One region of the Exiguobacterium sp. TDN 0502 genome, then DNA from elsewhere that is predicted to be linked to it. Evidence: predicted binding sites of a transcription regulator. Region 1 holds the regulator's gene; the other holds the start of a gene.

What was found. Region 1 encodes LexA, which represses DNA repair genes until DNA is damaged. Its sites were predicted from a motif close to CGAACATATGTTCG; they were not measured.
Positions count from the first base shown of each region.
Region 2: the regulator LexA is predicted to act here: its motif matches at 3,951-3,964, upstream of ACRPK8_RS09760 (DNA polymerase thumb domain-containing protein).

Region 1 is NZ_JBOZGJ010000004.1:17,897-28,048, forward strand. It holds gene dhaM (dihydroxyacetone kinase phosphoryl donor subunit DhaM) at 1-122, shown strand, start outside; gene ACRPK8_RS05890 (hypothetical protein) at 195-524, opposite strand; gene glpK (glycerol kinase GlpK) at 600-2,102, opposite strand; gene ACRPK8_RS05900 (MIP/aquaporin family protein) at 2,142-2,843, opposite strand; gene ACRPK8_RS05905 (metal-binding protein) at 3,030-3,500, opposite strand; gene lexA (transcriptional repressor LexA) at 3,533-4,147, opposite strand; gene yneA (cell division suppressor protein YneA) at 4,360-4,647, shown strand; gene ACRPK8_RS05920 (YneB family resolvase-like protein) at 4,693-5,346, shown strand; gene ACRPK8_RS05925 (DUF896 domain-containing protein) at 5,460-5,696, shown strand; gene tkt (transketolase) at 5,972-7,942, shown strand; gene ACRPK8_RS05935 (YneF family protein) at 8,066-8,296, shown strand; gene ACRPK8_RS05940 (ABC transporter transmembrane domain-containing protein) at 8,418-10,152, shown strand, end outside.
Region 2 is NZ_JBOZGJ010000008.1:20,243-30,394, forward strand. It holds gene ACRPK8_RS09730 (2-hydroxy-3-keto-5-methylthiopentenyl-1-phosphate phosphatase) at 1-524, shown strand, start outside; gene ACRPK8_RS09735 (methylthioribulose 1-phosphate dehydratase) at 521-1,141, shown strand; gene ACRPK8_RS09740 (1,2-dihydroxy-3-keto-5-methylthiopentene dioxygenase) at 1,158-1,694, shown strand; gene ACRPK8_RS09745 (arsinothricin resistance N-acetyltransferase ArsN1 family A) at 1,819-2,307, shown strand; gene ACRPK8_RS09750 (MBL fold metallo-hydrolase) at 2,368-3,123, shown strand; gene ACRPK8_RS09755 (pentapeptide repeat-containing protein) at 3,173-3,811, opposite strand; gene ACRPK8_RS09760 (DNA polymerase thumb domain-containing protein) at 3,987-5,309, shown strand; gene ACRPK8_RS09765 (YolD-like family protein) at 5,293-5,622, shown strand; gene ACRPK8_RS09770 (ZIP family metal transporter) at 5,674-6,486, shown strand; gene ACRPK8_RS09775 (heavy metal translocating P-type ATPase) at 6,538-8,619, opposite strand; gene ACRPK8_RS09780 (undecaprenyl-diphosphate phosphatase) at 8,794-9,630, shown strand; gene ACRPK8_RS09785 (LemA family protein) at 9,739-10,152, shown strand, end outside.

The DNA.
Region 1 (10,152 bases):
GGACGGTACGTTTTATCGACGCACCACTCGTCGAAGGTGCATTTTTAGCGGCAGTCCTCAGTGGACAGTCGAAATCCGTCGATGAGATTGAAGACGGATTGAAAAAAGAGTTTGGTAAATAAGAGACGAATCCCTCTTTGCGACTAGGCGAAGAGGGATTTATTTGGATTATGCTGTTGATAAAATATAGATGATCAATTACGAGTCAAATCGATCAACCACTTTTCTAGCCATTCTCTAGGCAAACGAATTGTAGCCAAATCAATGGTCTGCCATTCGGTTCGAGAATAACGGTTAGCAAGATAAAGATCCCATTGTGCATCGATATCGTTCGCTACTTCAGTCGCTTGTTCACTCAAGGGATAAGGACCGCGTCCGTCGGTCGTAATAAGATAGTGGTCGTTACGGTAGACGTCGGTCATATACCGGGAGCACCAATCTGCTAGTTCTTCATGCGTGATATTGTCATCAAGCGCGAGTTGAATGCGTTCTTTTAATTGTTGATCTGAATAAGCAGGATTCATGAGGCACCTCTCAGCATATTTTCTATAAGATATCAAAAACCCGGGCCCTCTGAAAAAGGGCCCGGGTCAGTTATCTTATTTAGATGGTTTGAAGACCATAGTCGCTTCAACTGCTTTTTGCCATCCCGCATAGCGTTGTTCACGATCGTCTTCTTTCATCTCTGGTTTGAACTGGTGATCGAGCTTCCATTGTTGTTTAATTTCCGCTTTATCTTTCCAGTAACCGACTGCAAGACCGGCAAGATATGCTGCACCGAGTGCTGTCGTTTCGTTGATTTCCGGACGATCGACTGGAACGCCAAGAATGTCCGATTGGAACTGCATCAAGAAGTTGTTTGCTACAGCACCACCGTCAACGCGGAGCGTCTTCAGTTCGATACCGGAATCTTGTTCCATCGCAGTCAAGACGTCACGTGTTTGATAAGCGAGTGATTCAAGCGTTGCGCGAACGAAATGCTCTTTATCTGTTCCGCGTGTTAATCCGAAGATTGCACCACGGACATCGGAATCCCAGTACGGCGCGCCGAGACCGACGAAGGCAGGAACGACATAAACACCGTCTGTCGAATCGACTTTCGCTGCATAACCTTCCGAATCTTTCGCATGTTTCAGCATCCGGAGTCCATCACGAAGCCACTGGATTGCAGACCCGGCGACGAAGATGGAACCTTCGAGCGCATATTCTACTTTTCCGTCAACGCCCCAAGCGATCGTCGTCAACAGTCCATTGTCAGAAGAAACGGCTTTTTCACCCGTGTTCATGAGCATGAAGCAACCTGTACCGTATGTGTTTTTCCCTTCACCGGCTTCGAAGCACGTTTGACCGAAGAGTGCGGCTTGTTGGTCACCGGCGATCCCGGCGATCGGTACTTCGTAACCGAAGAAGTGATAAGGGACTGTTTTGTCATAAACTTCACTCGACTGACGAACTTCAGGTAACATGGAAGCCGGAACACCGAGGATATCAAGTAATTCTTCATCCCATTTTTGTTCGTAGATGTTGTACATCAATGTCCGAGAAGCGTTCGTATAGTCTGTGATGTGCGTTTTTCCACCAGACAGTTTCCAGACGAGCCACGTATCGATCGTACCGAAGAGCAATTCACCTTTTTCGGCCTGCTCACGGGCACCTTCGACATTGTCGAGGATCCACTTGACTTTTGTACCGGAGAAGTAGGCATCAATCAGGAGTCCTGTTTTATCACGGAATTTCTGATTCAAGCCTTGTTCCTTCAAATCATCACAGATGCCTGACGTTTGGCGTGATTGCCAAACGAGTGCGTGATAGACCGGTTTACCTGTTTCTTTGTTCCAGACAACAGTTGTTTCCCGTTGGTTCGTAATACCGATTCCGGCAATTTGGTCAGGTTTAATGTCTGCTGTTCCGAGTGCTTCAGACATGACAGCGAGGATCGAACCCCAGATTTCGTTGGCATCATGTTCGACCCAGCCTGGTTGCGGGAAGTACTGTTTGAATTCCCGTTGTGCCGAGTTGACGATTTTCCCATCATGATCGAAGATGATCGCACGTGAGCTAGTCGTACCTTGGTCGAGTGCTAGGATATACTTGTTTTCCATTTCGAAATCCCCCTTGAATGAATGATGTCTTTATCCGGATTAGAATAAAAGTTGGTAAAGGAACACGGCGATTGCCCCGCCGATGATTGGACCCACGATAGGAATCCATGAGTATCCCCAGTCCGAAGTTCCTTTATTCGGAATCGGAAGAATAGCGTGTGCGATACGCGGTCCAAGGTCACGGGCCGGGTTGATCGCATACCCTGTCGTACCACCGAGCGAGAGACCGATGACGACGACAAGTAAACCGACGATCAGTGGGTTTAATCCGTCTGCGAACTGATTAGCGCCCAATGCTAAGATACCGAAGACGAGAACGAATGTCCCGATGATCTCGGAAATCAAGTTCGACGGCGTGTGGCGAATCGCTGGTCCTGTAGCAAATACACCGAGTTTTGCAGCTTGATCATCAGTCGCTTCAAAATGTTTCATGTAATGAAGCCAAACAAGAACGGCGCCGATGAAAGCTCCAATTAATTGTGCCGCGATATAAACCGGAACTTCACTCCATGGTAAAGCTGAGTTTAGAGCCAGAGAAATCGTGACAGCCGGGTTTAAATGTGCACCACTTGCTGCAGCCACATAAACACCCGTCATGACGGCAAGACCCCAAGCGAGCGTAATGACGATCCATCCGCTGTTTTCCGATTTCGTCTTTTTCAAGACGACACCGGCGACGACACCATCCCCAAGCAGAATGAGAATCATCGTTCCAATCAATTCACTTACAAAGTTGCTCATGCAAAAACCCTCCCTTTGGATTAAAGCAGATAATGGCCTTTCCCCTTTAAACTACTCCGAATTGAGAACGTTTTCAATACATATAATTGAAATATAGGAATGGAAATTTTTTATTTTGATGTTTAAAAATACGTAAAAGTGGATAAGAAAAAACCTCTTCCTACCTACTGTGAGGAAAAAGAGGTGTCAGCGGCGACGCTTTTTTCGTTTTTTAGGACGAAACCAGCTACTGGAATAATCTAGTAGGATATGAATCGTGCTTGCTACCATGATCCCGACGATAAAAGCGGGTAAGGAAGCGAACCAGGTGTCAATCGTGTCAGCATCTAAAACCTGAAAATATAGGCTGAGAAACAGCAAAGGAATCAGAATCGCGGCACTGTAGAGAAGCCGGATGACATCCCCGATGATCAATCCGTGTGACCAGATCGAGCGGTGGGGCATGATTTTGACATAAGGCATCCATAAGACTCGAAATGGTCCGAAGCGATAGTAGGGTTCCGACTTTAAATCGAGGTCGGGTGACAACCAAAGAGTGCCGACAGCAATCCCGATGGCAGTCGGTAACCAGTCCGTTTGCTGTGTTGCGACCGAATACGCAACGTAACCCGTCAGTGCAACGGTGTTGACGGTATCATGTACATTTCCTGAAGGCATGAAAAAAGACCAGTCGTAAACTGGTCCCTCCGTCAATGAATCGTCCGATACACGCCGATTACCTTACCAAGAATCGAGACATTATCGAAATACATCGGATCCATCGAGTCGTTTTCTGGCTGTAGACGTACCTGTTGATCTTCTAAGAAGAACCGTTTCACCGTCGCTTCGCTATCTTCGGTCATAGCCACGACGATTTCTCCGTTTTCTGCTGTGTTTTGTTGGCGCACGATGACACGATCGCCGTCAAGAATACCTGCGTTAATCATGGATTCACCATCAATCGTCAACATGAAGACCGTTTCATTCCCTACATAATGTGCAGGAAGCGGGAACTGTTCTTCGATATTTTCGATTGCTGTAATCGGAAGACCGGCTGTGACTTTCCCGATGACGGGAACATGGACGATAGCTTCCGTGATTTCTTCAGGCTTATCAAGCAATATCTCAATCGCACGTGGTTTCGTCGGGTCACGGCGAATCATTCCCCGTTTCTCGAGTCGATCCAAATGACCGTGTACCGTCGAGCTAGACGCGAGTCCGACTGCTTCTCCGATTTCACGAACTGATGGTGGATACCCCTTCAGTTTCACTTCAGAGACGATGTAGTCGAGAATCTCTTGTTGGCGCTTAGACATTTTCCGCATACGAATTGCCACCTCTTTCTGGATTGAAGTTTGAAATGTAAGAATATATGTTTCTAAATTCACTATAACATAGAACGAATGAGCGTACAAACAATTGTTCGACATTTTTGTGTTGACCGAACACGGGTTCTGTGTTTATTATGAGTTATGCGAACAATTGTTCCGCGAACATTTATTCTAACTCATTCATTTCATATCTGGAGGGATTCATGATGATTCATACGATTCGTACTCATGCTTTTTCAATTCTCTTCTATGCTTTAAGTATTGCCTTCGTGATCTTTTTACTCACGCCGCGTCCGGATGAAAAAGTGGCACAGCTGATGACAGCGTCCGTAACGGTTGACGAGAACGCTACAGTCGAACAAATTGCTGAAGTTTACAACGACGGTTCGATGTCTGATGAAGAATACGTCAATTGGTTGATCAAAAATAATGATGTCGAGACAAAACATGTCATCTCAAAAAGCAAAATCGTTGTACCAATCGCACAACAATGACAAAATGGAAAAGTTGTGAAAGAACGAACAGGGATGTGAGGTACGATGAAGGTCGTGATTTATTGTCGGGTGTCGACCGACAAAGAAGCACAAGATAGTTCAATCGAACGCCAACGGATGGAACTTTCAAAAGTTGCGTCGCATAAAGGATTTGATGTCGTAGAGATCGTCTCTGAAAAAGAGAGTGGATACGATGTTGATCGTGAAGGGATGTTAACGGTACTTGATTACGTGACACGTGACGCGGTCGATGCGGTCCTCGTGACGGATGATACCCGAATCGGGCGAGGAAATGCGAAAATTGCCATTTTGCATACGTTTAAAAAACATGGTGTCCGCTTGATGACGCTTGATTCCGATGGTGAATATCAGCTTGCGGATGCGGAAGCGATGGTCCTTGAGATCGTCTCACTCGTGGAAGAATACCAGCGGAAACTGCATAACGCAAAAATCGCGCGTGGTATGCGACGGGCGGTCGAACAGGGATTTCGGCCGGAACGTAATCTCAACCGGCAAGGGGAGAATGCCGGACGGAGCCGAAAGGATGTTCCGATTGAAGAAATCGTTCGTCTTCGTGAACTTGGATTGACGTTTTCTGATATTGCGATCACGCTGCGGGGAATGGGGCACGATATTTCAAAAGCCACCGTCAATCGACGTTACCTTGAATACCGTGAACTATCACCTACATCTGATTAAGAGCAAGTGACCCGTCTGCTGACGCGGTTAACTTGCTTTTTTTAGTAGGCTCTTTTACAGTAAGGATACAATTGAACAACTCAAGTTTTGAGTCATAGAGAAAGAGGGATTCCATGTTATCACAAGAACAGTTAGATCGAATCAATGCACTAGCGAATAAATCAAAAGTCGAGCCATTGTCCGAAGCGGAAACAGCGGAGCAAAAAGAATTACGTGCTGCGTATCTTGAAGCATTCCGAGGATCGTTCAAAAACCAACTCATGGGCATGAAGATCGTCGATGAAGAGGGAACGGACGTGACACCAGAGAAGTTAAAACAAGCACAAGAAGAAGAACGGAACAAACAATAATCATTTGTTTCTTCTATAGAAGAAAGAGGTCTCACGTCAGGTTGACCTCTTTTTTTTATTGGAGCGGTTAGAAGAGGAGACATTGTGCGATAGCAATACGTCTTAATAGGGACCTTTCATCGATTCAGACATCCTGTATAAGTCGGTGGAACGGCTATAGATAGCGCATTCATTTTAATGTGACATACTATTTAGAAAAGTTGTATCACATTTGAGAGTATGCTAAAATGAGTAGGAATTTGTGAAAAAGAGAGAGGATGATTGTTTTGACGAACATGACGACAGTAGAACAATTAGCAATTAATACGATTCGTACCTTATCGATTGATGCCGTACAAAAGGCGAACTCGGGTCACCCAGGTATGCCAATGGGAGCAGCGCCGATGGCATTCTCGCTTTGGGCGGATCATATGAACCACAACCCTAAAAATCCAGAATGGTTCAACCGTGACCGTTTTGTACTTTCAGCCGGACACGGTTCGATGCTTCTCTACTCACTCCTCCACTTATCGGGATATGATCTGTCAATGGAAGATCTAAAATCATTCCGTCAATGGGGATCAAAAACACCAGGTCACCCAGAATACCGCCACACGGCTGGTGTCGATGCAACGACTGGTCCACTTGGTCAAGGGATTGCGATGGCAGTCGGTATGGCGATGGCAGAGCGTCACCTTGAAGCAAAATACAACCGTGACGATCTCAACGTCGTCGATCACTTCACATACGGGATTTGCGGAGACGGGGACTTGATGGAAGGTGTCTCAGCAGAAGCGGCTTCACTCGCAGGTCACCTCGGTCTCGGGAAATTGGTCGTATTGTACGATTCAAACGATATCTCACTTGACGGAGATCTCGATAAATCATTCTCTGAAAACGTCCAGAAGCGCTTCGAAGCGTACAACTGGCAAGTCATTCGCGTAGAAGACGGAACGGATATCGATTCGATTTCGAAAGCAATCGCGGCGGCACAAGCTGAGACGACAAAACCGACATTGATTGAAGTCAAGACCGTCATCGGCTTCGGTTCACCGAACAAATCAGGGAAGTCGGCTTCTCACGGGGCACCACTCGGTGAAGCGGAAATCAAATTGACGAAAGCGAGCTACGTATGGGATCACGAAGAGTTCTACGTCCCGGAAGAAGTCAAATCATTGTTTGACGAGCGCATCGTGCAACGTGGTGCTTCTGCAGAAGACGCTTGGAACGAGACAATGAAACAATATGAAGCAGCTCACCCAGAATTGCATGCGGAACTCGTTCGCGCGATTGCAAACGAATTGCCAAACAACTGGGAAGCTGACCTTCCGACGTACGACTTGTCGTCGAAAAAAGCGACACGTCAAACGAGTGGTGAAGTCTTGAACGGTCTTGCGAAGAATGTTCCGACATTATTCGGTGGTTCGGCTGACCTTGCAGGATCAAACAACACGATGCTCAAAGGCGAAGCAGACTTCGACATCGACCCAAGCGGTCGTAACATCTGGTTCGGTGTACGTGAATTCGCAATGGCAGCAGCTGTCAATGGTATGGCACTCCACGGTGGTGTCATTCCTTACGGTGCGACATTCTTCGTCTTCTCGGATTACCTCCGTCCAGCAGTTCGTCTTGCTGCATTGATGGGTCTTCCATCGATCTTTGTCTTGACGCATGACTCGATCGCTGTCGGTGAAGATGGTCCAACACACGAGCCGGTCGAGCACTTGATGAGCTTCCGTGCAATGCCGAACGTGACGGTCTACCGTCCAGCTGACGGGAAAGAGACGATCGCAGCATGGAAAACAGCTGTTCAAGCAAAAGACAAACCAACACTTCTCGTCCTAACGCGTCAAGGTCTTCCTGAACTCGAAGGCACGACGACAGAGGGTGCTGAAAAAGGCGGTTATGTCATCGCGGGTGACGTCACGAAAGCCGATACACTCTTACTCGGTACAGGTTCAGAAGTCCATCTTCTTGTTGAAGCACAAAAAGAGCTTGGTGAATCAGTAGCTGTCGTTTCTCTTCCATCATGGGAAGTATTCGAAGCTCAGTCAGCGGAGTACAAAGAATCGGTTCTTCCGAAACACATCACGAAACGTGTAGCCATCGAAGCGGGTGCTTCGCTCGGTTGGTACAAATATGTAGGGACAGAAGGACAGGTCATCGGAATTGATCGCTTCGGCGCATCTGCTCCTGGAGACTTCCTCTTGAAAGAATATGGCATGTCTATTGAGAACGTTTTAGCGACAGTCAAGCAACTCGGGTAATCAGTTCCGGAAAAACGGGTCCGATCTTATGACGGACTCGTTTTTCATCTATTATCATCTATGCAAACAATTGGAATTATAGTATAGTAAAAAGCGACGTTTTAAGTTAGAGGAGGAAGCAACTTGGCTACATGGATTTGGATTTTAATTGCCCTTCTTTGCTTGGTAGCAGGTGTCGCCCTTGGTTTCTATATCGCTCGTCGATACATGATGAACTACTTGGAGCAAAACCCACCAATCAACGAAGATATGATTAAGACATTGATGATGCAAATGGGTCAAAAGCCATCACAAAAGAAAGTCAACCAAGTGATGCGTTCGATGAGTGGTTCAATGAAATCACCTAAAAAATAAGCTGTACGAAAAGGGGGCCAAATGGTCTCCTTTTTATTTGCTATTTTTTAGAAAGAGAACTAATCTAAAATGTGAGACTATTTCAAATAATCGCAGGATTTAAAAAAGGGGGGAGACTTGAATGGGAGTCTTCAGGAAACTCGGTTGGTTTTTCCGCCGGGAATGGAAAGCATATAGTCTTGGGGTCATCTGTTTGATTTTTGTGGCGGGGTTAGAACTCATTCCACCGAAGATCATCGGAACGACAGTCAATGGTCTGAGTGAGGGAAGCTTGACGAAAAATGATTTGATTCGTCTAGCCGGAACGTTGTTACTCATCGGGGTCGCGACGTATTTCATTCGTTATTTTTGGCGTTTTCATATCTTTGGTGCATCGATTCGTCTCGGTCGCTTGTTACGCAGTCAACTGTATGGTCATTTTTCAGATTTGGATCAATCGTTCTATAAGAAATACCGGAGCGGGGATTTAATGGCACATGCGACGAACGATGTACAAGCCGTCTCGATGACAGCAGGTGCCGGTATTCTGACGCTCGTTGACTCGGTGACGATGGGGAGTTTCGTCATCATCACGATGGTCACGACGATCAGTTGGAAGTTGACGCTCGTGTCCCTTCTGCCGATGCCGCTGATGGTCTATTTGACGTCACGCTACGGTAAGATGTTACATTCGCGTTTTCATGATGCGCAGGAAGCCTTCTCGGATTTGAACGACAAGGTTGCAGAGAGTATCAGTGGTGTCCGGGTTTTGAAAGCGACAGGCGAAGTCGAGTCTGATGTACAGACGTTTACGGATCTGTCCGACGACGTCGTTCAAAAAAACCGACGTGTGGCCAAAATCGATGCTTTGTTTGATCCGACGATCTTCGGATTAGTCGGTCTATCGTACATCATCGCAGTCGGATACGGGGCGTATCTGTTACAGCAAGGCGAAATCCGGATCGGTGACATCGTCTCATTCACTACATATCTAGGTTTATTGACATGGCCGATGCTCGCTTTCGGCTGGTTGTTCAACATCGTCGAACGTGGTCGTGCTTCCTATGACCGAATCGAGCGGATGCTTGCGATCGAACCGGAAATCAAAGATGCAAAGGAAGCAGCGACAAGCGTTTCGTCACCAGAGCTTCATGTCGGAATTGAACGTTTCTTCTATGACACACAACCGGTCCTTCAAGACATCGATGTGACGTTGAAGCCCGGCAAGTCGCTCGGCATCGTCGGGAAGACCGGTGCCGGAAAATCAACGTTCGTTCGCTTGTTATCGCGTGAGTACGATGTGAAACAAGGAGCGATCACGATCGGTGGACGGGATATCAAACAATTGACGCGGGAGACCGTCCGCCGTCAAGTAGCGGTCGTTCCCCAGGATCATTTCTTGTTCTCCGCTTCGATTGCGGATAATATTGCTTTTGCGAAACCGGACGCGTCCATGGAAGAGATCATGGAAGCGGCGCGTATCGCAGCGGTCCATGAGGATATCCTCGGTTTCAAGGATGGTTATGCAACGATGGTCGGGGAACGTGGGGTGACGTTATCCGGGGGGCAAAAACAACGGATTTCGATTGCTCGGGCGTTATTAGCGGACTGTCCGATTTTAGTACTCGATGATGCACTCTCTGCGGTTGATGCCAAGACCGAGGAAGCAATCATTCATCACTTCCGCACGGCTGATCATGACCAGGCGCAGATCATCGTAGCTCACCGCCTGTCCGCGGTATCGCATACCGATGAAATCATCGTCCTTGAAGACGGTCGGATCATCGAGCGGGGAACACATGAGCAATTGCTCACGCACGACGGTTGGTACAAAGAGACCTACGACCGTCAACAGCTGGAATCACTCGTCGAACAAG
Region 2 (10,152 bases), on a different contig from region 1:
TTCAGGGTGGTGTCGGGCAGATGTTCGCACTTCTGCCGTCTGACGGAAAAACAGCCTATCTTGACTTTTTGTTGGAGCGTGCAGTCATTCGCGACGGATTTTCGGAATTGCTTCAGTACAGTCGTCGTCAAGGCATCGATTTTTCGATCGTCAGCGGTGGCATGGACTTTTTCGTCGAACCGATCTTAGCGCCATTCCTCGAGCAAGAGCAGATTTACTGTAACGTTGCCGATTTCAGTGGTCCATTCGTCCATATCGATTGGCCACACGCCTGCGATGCCGATTGCACGAACGGGTGCGGCTGTTGTAAAACGTCCGTTGCCCGTACATTGCGCAAAGACGGTGACGTCATCATCGTCATCGGTGATTCGGTAACAGACTTCGAACTTGCGAAACAAGCGGATCGTGTCTATGCCCGTGATTATCTGATTACGTTATGCGAAGAGAACGATATCGCCTATACACCGTTTGAGACGTTCCACGATATCGTTCATGATTTGACACGATCTGAGGTGACGATATGACATTCATGCGACGGTACGAAGAGCTACGCGCCATCAAACAAGAGCTTGCAGCGCGCGATTGGTTCCCTGGTACGAGTGGTAATCTCGCCATCCGGACGTCTGGTATTCCGGTTGAATTCCTTGTGACGGCAAGCGGAAAAGATAAACGGCAGACGACTCCTGACGACTTCGTGCATGTCGATGCGACTGGTCAATTGATCGGTGAGCAACCCGGTCGCCCTTCCGCAGAGACATTGCTCCATGTCGAAGTGTTCAATCGCACAGACGCCGGTTGTTCCCTGCATGTCCATACGATTGCGAACAATGTGATTTCGGAGTTATATGGCGATCAGGGAAGTATCACCTTTTCCGGTCAGGAGATCATCAAGGCACTCGGACACTGGGAAGAGGATGCGACGGTCACGGTGCCGATCATTCCGAATCACGCTGACATCCCGACGCTTGCTGCTGCTTTTGCGCCGTATGTCACGGCGGATAGTGGTGCCGTCCTGATTCGGAATCACGGAATCACGGTCTGGGCACCGACCGCCTTTGAAGCGAAGAAACACCTCGAAGCCTTCGAGTTTTTATTTAATTATACGTTGACGTTGCAATCATGCCGTCAATCCATTCATTAAGAGGAGGAACCAGCTCATGGCAACAGTCTTATTTCAGGAAACAAACACACGGTATACGGATCAAACGGAAGTCACAGAATTCCTTACTTCACGCGGCGTTCTATACGAACAGTGGGACGTCTCGAAACTCCCAGCGCCTCTCGTTGAGAACTTCACACTGACGGATGAGGATAAACAAACGATTCTTGATACGTTTGCCCCAGAAATCAAGGATGTCTCGGAGCGTCGTGGGTATCAGACAGCTGACATCATTTCGCTGTCGGATACGACACCGAACCTTGACGAGTTGCTCGTCAATTTCCAGAAGGAACATCACCACACGGATGATGAAGTCCGGTTCATCGTCAGCGGTCACGGCGTCTTCGCAATCAAAGACGAAGAAGTCGGCTACTACAACATCGAACTCAATCCGGGTGATCTGATTTCTGTTCCGGTCAACACACGCCACTACTTTACGCTCCAGGAGGACCGAAAAGTCGTCGCAGTCCGAATTTTCGTCACGACAGACGGTTGGGTTCCAATTTATGAAAACGAGACATCAACGGTCTCATAAAGACGACAAGCGCCGATTTTCTTCTATAGGAAGAGACTCGGCGCTTTTTCTTATCGCACAAACATATCACTACATTGCCACGTAACCGATATAATGAAGGAAAAGTGATGAGGAAGTGAGCACCATGCATATCCGTCCTGTAACGGAACACGACTTACCTGCAATTCTAGCTATCTACAATGAAGGCATCGAAGATCGGATTGCAACACTCGAAACCGATCAAAAGGATTTATCGTTCATGACCCAGTGGTACGCAGAACGAACGGAGCAATATGCCGGATACGTCGCAGAGGATGAAACTGGTGTCCTCGGCTTCATTTCCCTCGATCCGTATAATCCACGTCCTGTCTACGCGACAGTCGGTGAGATTTCTGTCTATATCACCCGGACACACCGGGGACAAGGCATCGGGACACGGTTGCTGGAAACAGCAGAGCAACACGCACGCGATCATCAGTTGCATAAACTGATCCTCTTCACCTTCCCGTTCAACAAAATCGGACAAAAACTCTATATCCGTTCCGGGTTCCGGATTGTCGGGACGTTCAAGGAACAGGGACGTTTGAACGGCGAATACGTCGATGTCATGGCGATGGAGAAACGCTTACGGTAGGATTCGTTAAATGCCAGACGGGGAATAGTCAATCCGAGTCAATTAGAGAGGATGAACCTGATGGATATTCAACAAATTCGCAATGCGACACTCGTCGTCACGTATGCCAATCAAGTGTTACTGATTGATCCGTTTCTCGGTGAAAAAGGCAGTTTGCCTCCCTTCGGACAAACACCGAACGCTGTCGAAAATCCGCTTGTCGACTTGCCGGTCGACGTCACGACACTGCTCGACCCCGATGCTGTTTTCGTGACCCATTTGCATGCCGATCATTTCGATGATGCCGCAAAAAAACTATTGCCAAAGCAACTGCCCCTTTATGCCCAACAAGAAGAGGACGCACAGCAAATCCGGGAGGCCGGCTTCACGAACGTCATGTCTTTTGATTCCGGTGTGACGATCGGTGATATCCAGATCCACCGGACTGGTGGAAAGCACGGTGTTGGTGACATCGGCGAACGGATGGGACATGTTTCAGGTCTCGTCCTTACGCATCCGGACGAACCGACGCTCTATATCGCCGGGGATACGATTTGGTGTGATGAGGTCGCGCACGCGATCGAACAGCATACGCCAGACATCATCGTCGTCAACAGCGGGGCTGCCCAGTTCCTGACGGGCGAACCAATCACGATGTCACAACGCGATCTCCTTGCCGTTCACGAAGCAGCGGCGGAAGCAACAATCATCGTCTCGCATCTCGAGTCCGTCAATCATTGTCTCCTGCGGCGCGACATGATTGCCGACTTTTTAGCAGCTTTTCATCTTTCTTCTCATTTCCTTATTCCGGACGATGGCGAAACGATGTCATTTTAAGAACAAACAAAAAGTCTCTTTTCGAAATTCATCGAAAAGAGACTTTTTGTTATGGAATGACCAATCCTAATAACCGGGCAAAGGCGACTGCCTGTTCTTCCGTAATGACAGCACCCGGTAAAAATCGCGGATCGATCGTGATACCAGAGAGTTCCGTCTGCCGGAGATCGAGCCCCTTCAACGGCGTTTCAATCCATTGGCTATCGGTAAGCCGGACCGCTTCGAGTTTCCAATGGGTCGGTTTCACTTCGAAGAACTGTGCTTCTTTCATCGTCGTTTCATTCCAGTGTTGATGACGCACCGTACTACGAATGAACTGTGCGTAATCCACAAGCCCTTCCTGAATCGTCAGATGGTCAAGCGTACAATCTTCGAATTGTATTCCTGTCATCCGGCATCCGACGAAGGACACACGGTGAAAACGGGTTTCTTGGAAATGACATCCCGTTAAATCACATTGCTCAAAATGAACGTCCTCGAACGAACCGCGGTCAAATGTGAGATTCGCGAACGAGACATTTTGAAAACACACTTGATAGGTGTCAATACGTTCTGTCAGATCAGCCGGCATCGGCTCCTTTTCGTAACGCGCTCCTTTCAGGTAAGGATCGTCGATTTCGACTTGATCGAACGTCTCTGCCTGAAGCGTCTTCGGTAATTCTGGTAAACGGATACTGTTCTCTTTCATAGAGATTCCCCCTTTATTCTCTCCCTTAGTGTATCAAACTCCTTTTGTATGGGGGTAAATCGTTCAAATTCCGCCTTTTTCAACAGTTTTTATTTTGAGACACTTTGAGACCATGCTATAGTCAAGGAAAATCAAAATAAGAACATACGTTCTTTTATGTAAAGGAGTGATTCAAATGTTCCCTTCAGTCGTTTTACCACAGGATAAACGTATTTTTTGCGTCGATAGTGTTTCTTTTTATGCCAGTTGTGAATGCCAGTATCGCAATCTCCCTCCTTTAACGACACGCCTTGCGGTCGTCTCCGATTTGAAACGAAGCGGATCCGTCATCCTCGCCGCCACGCCTGCTTTAAAAGCGCTTGGAATCAAAACAGCTGGTCGCCTGTACGAAATCGAGCAATTACCCTACGCCGTTCGTCGTACGATTCAACTCGTCGAACCGCGTATGCTCGCTTATATGAAGACGTCGATTCGTGTCCTTGACGTCCTGCACCAATTCGCCCCACCGGAAGCAATTCGCGTCTACTCAATTGACGAAAGCTTTATTGATATGACCGGAACCGATCGCCTATTTGGTTCCGACCTGCAAGCTGCCCTTAAAATTAAAGAAGCGATCCTGAAACAGACCGGCATCCACGTTCGGATCGGGATTGGTCCAAATAACGTCATCGCAAAACTGACGCTCGATTTAATCGGGAAAAAAGAAGGTATCGCGCGATGTGGATATGCTGATGTCGCACGACGTCTTCATGACTTTCCGATTCGGAAGATGTGGGGAGTCGGACACCGGATGGAGCAACATCTGCAGATGATGGGAATCGAAACAATCGGTGATCTTGCCATGCGCCCTGTCGAAGAGTTACACGAACGCTTCGGTGTGATCGGTGCTGAACTGTGGCATCACGCTTGGGGACTCGACGCGTCACCGACACTGCTTCCCCCGCGTCATCTGTTCGAGAAAGCCCCTCAACGGACGATCGGACACGGAGTCACTCTGATGCAGGACTATTATCAATTCGAACGCATCCGAAATGTGCTCAATGAACTGGTGCAGGATGTCGCCGCACGTTGCCGCTTTTCGAATCAAGTCGGCTGGACAGTCCACATCGGTGTCCGTTATTCCCGAAACGTCGTCCGAAGCGGCTTCTCGCGTCAAGTCCGGTTGCCTTACCCGACATCCGATGAACGCATCATTCTGCGTCACGTCTTACAATTATTCGAACCGAATTGGCTCGACGGAGAACCTGTTCGATTTTTATCCGTTGCAGTCGGTCATTTGACTGCCGATCAAGGCACCTTACAGTTGTCTTTGTTCGAGGATAATGCGCGGCTCTGGAAACGGCGACGGTTATTAAAAGCAATGGATGTCGTCAACCTTCGCTACGGAAAAGGAACGATTCGCCTCGCTGTCTCATTTCTTGATACGAGTGTCGCCAAACGTCGCCTTCGTTTCGTCGGCGGTCATCCGGGAGGTGATCTTCATGACAGCGTATCGTGATCGGGGAAATTTAAAATGGATTCCTTTTCTCATGCCGGAACATTTGCAACTGCTGCGGGAATATTATGTCCAGATGCATCAGCTCGACTTGCCTGAAATCGATGAACAGTTGCAAGAATCGTGGCACTTTCTGCTTCAAGAAGCTTTAATAGAAGGAAACGAACTTGAAATCACGTATTATAAGGAAAGTAGCTACGTGACGGTCGTCGGTTTCGTGGAACGACTAGAACCGGAACGTTCCGTTCTCTTTCTACGTGGTCGTGAAGTAGTGGAAATTCCTTTCACACGAATCGTCCGGATCGAAAACGGGTAAGTTCTCATACAGATGGATGCTTTAAATCGTGCCCGGAAAGAAGGAATAGTCATGTTGGATTGGTTTACTTCCCTCCCCGTCGTCGTGCAAGCATTGCTTGCCGGAATGATGACGTGGGGGTTAACCGCACTTGGTGCGGCACTCGTCTTTGTCTTTACGACGATTGAAAAACGCGTCATGAACATGATGCTCGGTTTTGCTGCTGGCGTCATGATTGCCGCGTCATTTTGGTCGCTGCTTGCTCCTGCGATCGAGTTCACAGAGCAGGATGGTGGAATCGCTTGGATTCCTGCCGCCGTCGGTTTTCTCGCTGGTGGATTTTTCGTCCGTTTGCTCGACTTTGTCACACCTCATTTGCACTTATCTGCACCACTCGAGACGGCTGAAGGTCCTTCAACAGGACTCAAGAAAACGACGTTATTATTTCTTGCGATCACGTTGCATAACATTCCAGAGGGTCTTGCAATCGGTGTCGCCTTCGGTGCCGCCGCTCTGAACATGGACGGTGCGACCGTCGCCGGTGCCTTGACACTCGCACTCGGTATTGGGATACAAAACATGCCGGAGGGGGCTGCCCTATCGATTCCATTACGCGGTGAAGGGATGTCGCGTCGGCGCGCCTTTCATTACGGTCAATTGTCAGCAATCGTCGAACCGATTGCCGCGATGGTCGGGGCTGCTGCTGTTTTCTTCGTTCAACCGCTTCTACCGTATGCGTTATCGTTTGCTGCCGGAGCAATGATCTTCGTCGTCGTCGAAGAATTGATTCCAGAATCACAAGCAGAGAACGGATCCGATTTAGCAACGCTTGGTCTGATGGTCGGTTTCACGGTCATGATGATTCTCGATGTCGCACTCGGGTAATCTAAAAATATGCGATCATCTCCTCAAAAGAGGAAATGATCGCATATTTGTTCATGCACGTATCTTTAATAGACGCATCGCATTCAGGACCGCTAACACTGTCACACCGACATCAGCAAAGACGGCTTCCCACATCGTTGCGATTCCAAAGGCTCCAAGTAACAAAAAGATTGCTTTGATTCCAAGGGCAAAATAGATGTTTTGATAGACGATCTTTCGCGTCGTTCTGGCAACATCCATCGCATCGGCAAGCTGTTTCGGCTCATCGGTCATCAAAACGACATCCGCTGCTTCAATCGCCACATCACTCCCGATTCCGCCCATGGCGATTCCGACATCCGCCCGTGTCAGGACAGGGGCATCGTTGATTCCATCCCCTACGAACGCTGTTTTTCCTTTTGCTGTCTTCATCAGTTCTTCCAGCGCTTCGACTTTTTGATGCGGCAACAAGTTCGCAATGACGTGATCGAGATCCAACTGTTTTCCGATTGCTTCTGCCGTCTGTTTCCGATCGCCTGTCAGCATGACGATTCGACGGATGCCTCGCTTTTTCAATTGGATGATCGCTTCCATCGTCGTCGTCTTCAGTTGATCTGCAATTCGAATCCATCCCAGATAGTCTTGGTCCTGAGTAATGTGAACATAGGTACCGGTTTCGGTTTCTTTATCAGGTGTAAAGCCCAGTTCCTTTAACCACTCGGCATTTCCTGCACGCAGCAGTCGACCATCGTACTCCCCACTGACGCCTTTCCCTGCTACTTCTGATAAGTGAATGCCACCATCTTTAGATGGTAAGCCATCCACCGCCCGGACGATCGAAGTCGCGATCGGATGATTCGATTGCCGTTCCACCCGAGCTGCTACTTGTAGTAACTCTTGTTTCGTCATCGTATGTGCTTGAATAGCGACGACTTCAAAATTCCCTTTCGTCAACGTACCTGTTTTATCCAAGACGAGGGTATCGATTCGTTGCAACGATTCTAGATGATTTCCGCCTTTGACGAGTATGCCTCGCTTTGAAGCAGCACCGATTCCACTAAAAAAGCCGAGCGGGATGGAAAGCATGAGCGCACAAGGACAACTGATGACGAGAAAGACAAGCGCCCGGTACGTCCACTCGCTAAAGGAAGCATTCAGTAAGAGAGGCGGCAGAACCGCTAAAATTAGCGCAATCACGACAACAGCCGGCGTATAAACTCGCGCAAATCGTGTGATGAACTTTTCCGTCGGTGCTTTATGACGAGAGGCTTGTTCTACCAGTGAAATGATTTTCGCGACCGCCGAGTCCGTATACGACCGATCTACTTCAATCACTAACTGTCCGTCCGTGCTGATCGTACCGGCTAGCACATGATCCGTTTCATGAACACGCCGAGGAACCGATTCTCCTGTCAATGCTGCCGTATCCAGAAAGGCAGTACCTTGCTTGATCGTTCCATCAAGTGGAATCCGTTCCCCAGCACGGACGATGATTCGCTGTCCTGGAATGACATCTTCCGGGCGCACACGTCGCCCATCCTCAAGCACGGCTTGCTGTGGTCTAATATCCATCAATGCTGAAATCGAGCGTCGTGATTGATTGACAGCCCTATGCTGAAAATATTCACCGATTTGATAAAACAACATGACTGCCACCGCTTCTGTATACTCCCCAATGACGAATGCCCCGATCGTCGCGAGCATCATCAAAAAATTCTCGTCAAACAACTGTCCGCGTCGTGTCGACCGAAGTGCATTACGTAATACTTCATTCCCGATGAATACATACGCCGTAAGATACAACCATATTTGTATGGACTCGGGAACAAGGAATGCTATTCCGAAAGAAGTCAGACCTATGAGTGTTTGAAGTTTCTTTGACCTTGTCCAAAATACCATTTCAGTCGTGTCTCGTGTATCCTGCTCGCGTTGCAGGAGAGCATCTGGCTCTAGTTCGTGAACACGCTGAACAACGTGACGATACGTCTGTTCTTGGATATCTGGGGATGCGTATGTGATATAGAGACGTTGCCCTGCGAAATCCAACGTCGCTTCCTTGACTCCTGTTACGTTTGCCACGCCACGCTCTACTTTCGCTGCACAGTTCGCACAATCAATTCCTGAAATCCGGATTGGTTCAGTCGCTTCACGCATTCTCTCACCTCATTCAAATATTTGTTTGATTATACAGTCATCGTACGCCTTTTTCCTTCCGTTATCAATCCGTACTTTCCTCGGTCTTGCGCCCGATATTCTGATTGGTTCTATCTCACAAGAATAAAACATGATATGTTTTTACATAGCACATCATTATAGAAGGAGATTACCATGCACATCATTGAACTTTTGAAAGCTCTTTTACTCGGTTTCGTCGAAGGGATGACGGAATTCGCACCTGTCTCCTCGACTGGTCATATGATCATCGTGGATGACATGTGGTTACAAACAACGGAATTTCTCGGTAAGTATTCGGCGAACACCTTTAAGGTCGTCATCCAGCTCGGATCGATTCTAGCTGTCATCGTCGTCTTTTGGAAACGCCTCTTCAGCTTGATCGGTCTCTATAAGATTGAAGGAGAGCACGATGCGACAGGAACGCACAAGCTGAAATTACGCCACGTCTTGATCGGTCTCTTACCTGCTGCCGTTCTCGGATTGCTATTTGAGGATTTCATCGATGAGAACCTCTTCTCGATCGAAACGGTCATCATTGGTCTTGCGGTCGGTGCTCTCTTGATGATCGCAGCCGACAAACTCGGACCAAAGGAACCGAAGACGACATCGCTTGATCAGATTACATATCGCCAAGCAGCACTCGTCGGTCTGTTCCAATGTATTTCACTTTGGCCTGGCTTCTCCCGTTCCGGTTCGACGATTTCCGGTGGGGTCTTCCTCGGGATGAATCACCGGACGGCAGCCGACTTTACGTTCATCATGGCTGTACCAATCATGTTCGGTGCCAGTTTCCTCTCGCTCGTCAAAAACTGGGATAACATCAATGCAGGGGACTTCGGATTTTATGCCGTCGGATTCATTGCGTCGTTCGTGTTTGCCCTCTTATCGATCCGTTTCTTCTTGAAGCTGATCAACAAGATCAAACTCGTCCCGTTCGCGATCTATCGTCTTGTACTCGCAGCTATCCTCGCGATCGTCGTTTACATGTAATGCTCTAATCGTCAGCTCGTTCAGCTGACGATTTTTATATTTTTTGAAACTAATTGACTCGCTTAAGGGTATATAGGGATGAGACATAACTAAAGGAGTGAATGCCATATGGCACGCAGAAATCGGAGTCGATCAAAACTCCCGCTAATCATCGGAGTCGTTGTCGTCGTCGTGATTGCCTTTTTAGCAATCGGACAATACAACAGCCTCGTCAACGTAGAAGAAGATGTATCAAACAAATGGTCACAAGTCGACAATCAGATCAAACGTCGTGCGGACTTGATTCCGAACCTCGTCGAGACGGTTAAAGGTGTCGCAGGACAAGAAGAAAAAGTATACGGAAAAATCGCTGACGCCCAAGCCGGTCTTGCACGCGCCGCGTCAACCGAACAACGGATCGAAGCCGATCAACAAGTGACATCGTCGCTTCGTGGATTGATTGCCTTGCAAACGACATATCCGGAATTAAAATCTAGCGAACGATTCCAGTCCTTGATGGATACGCTTGAAGGAACAGAGAAT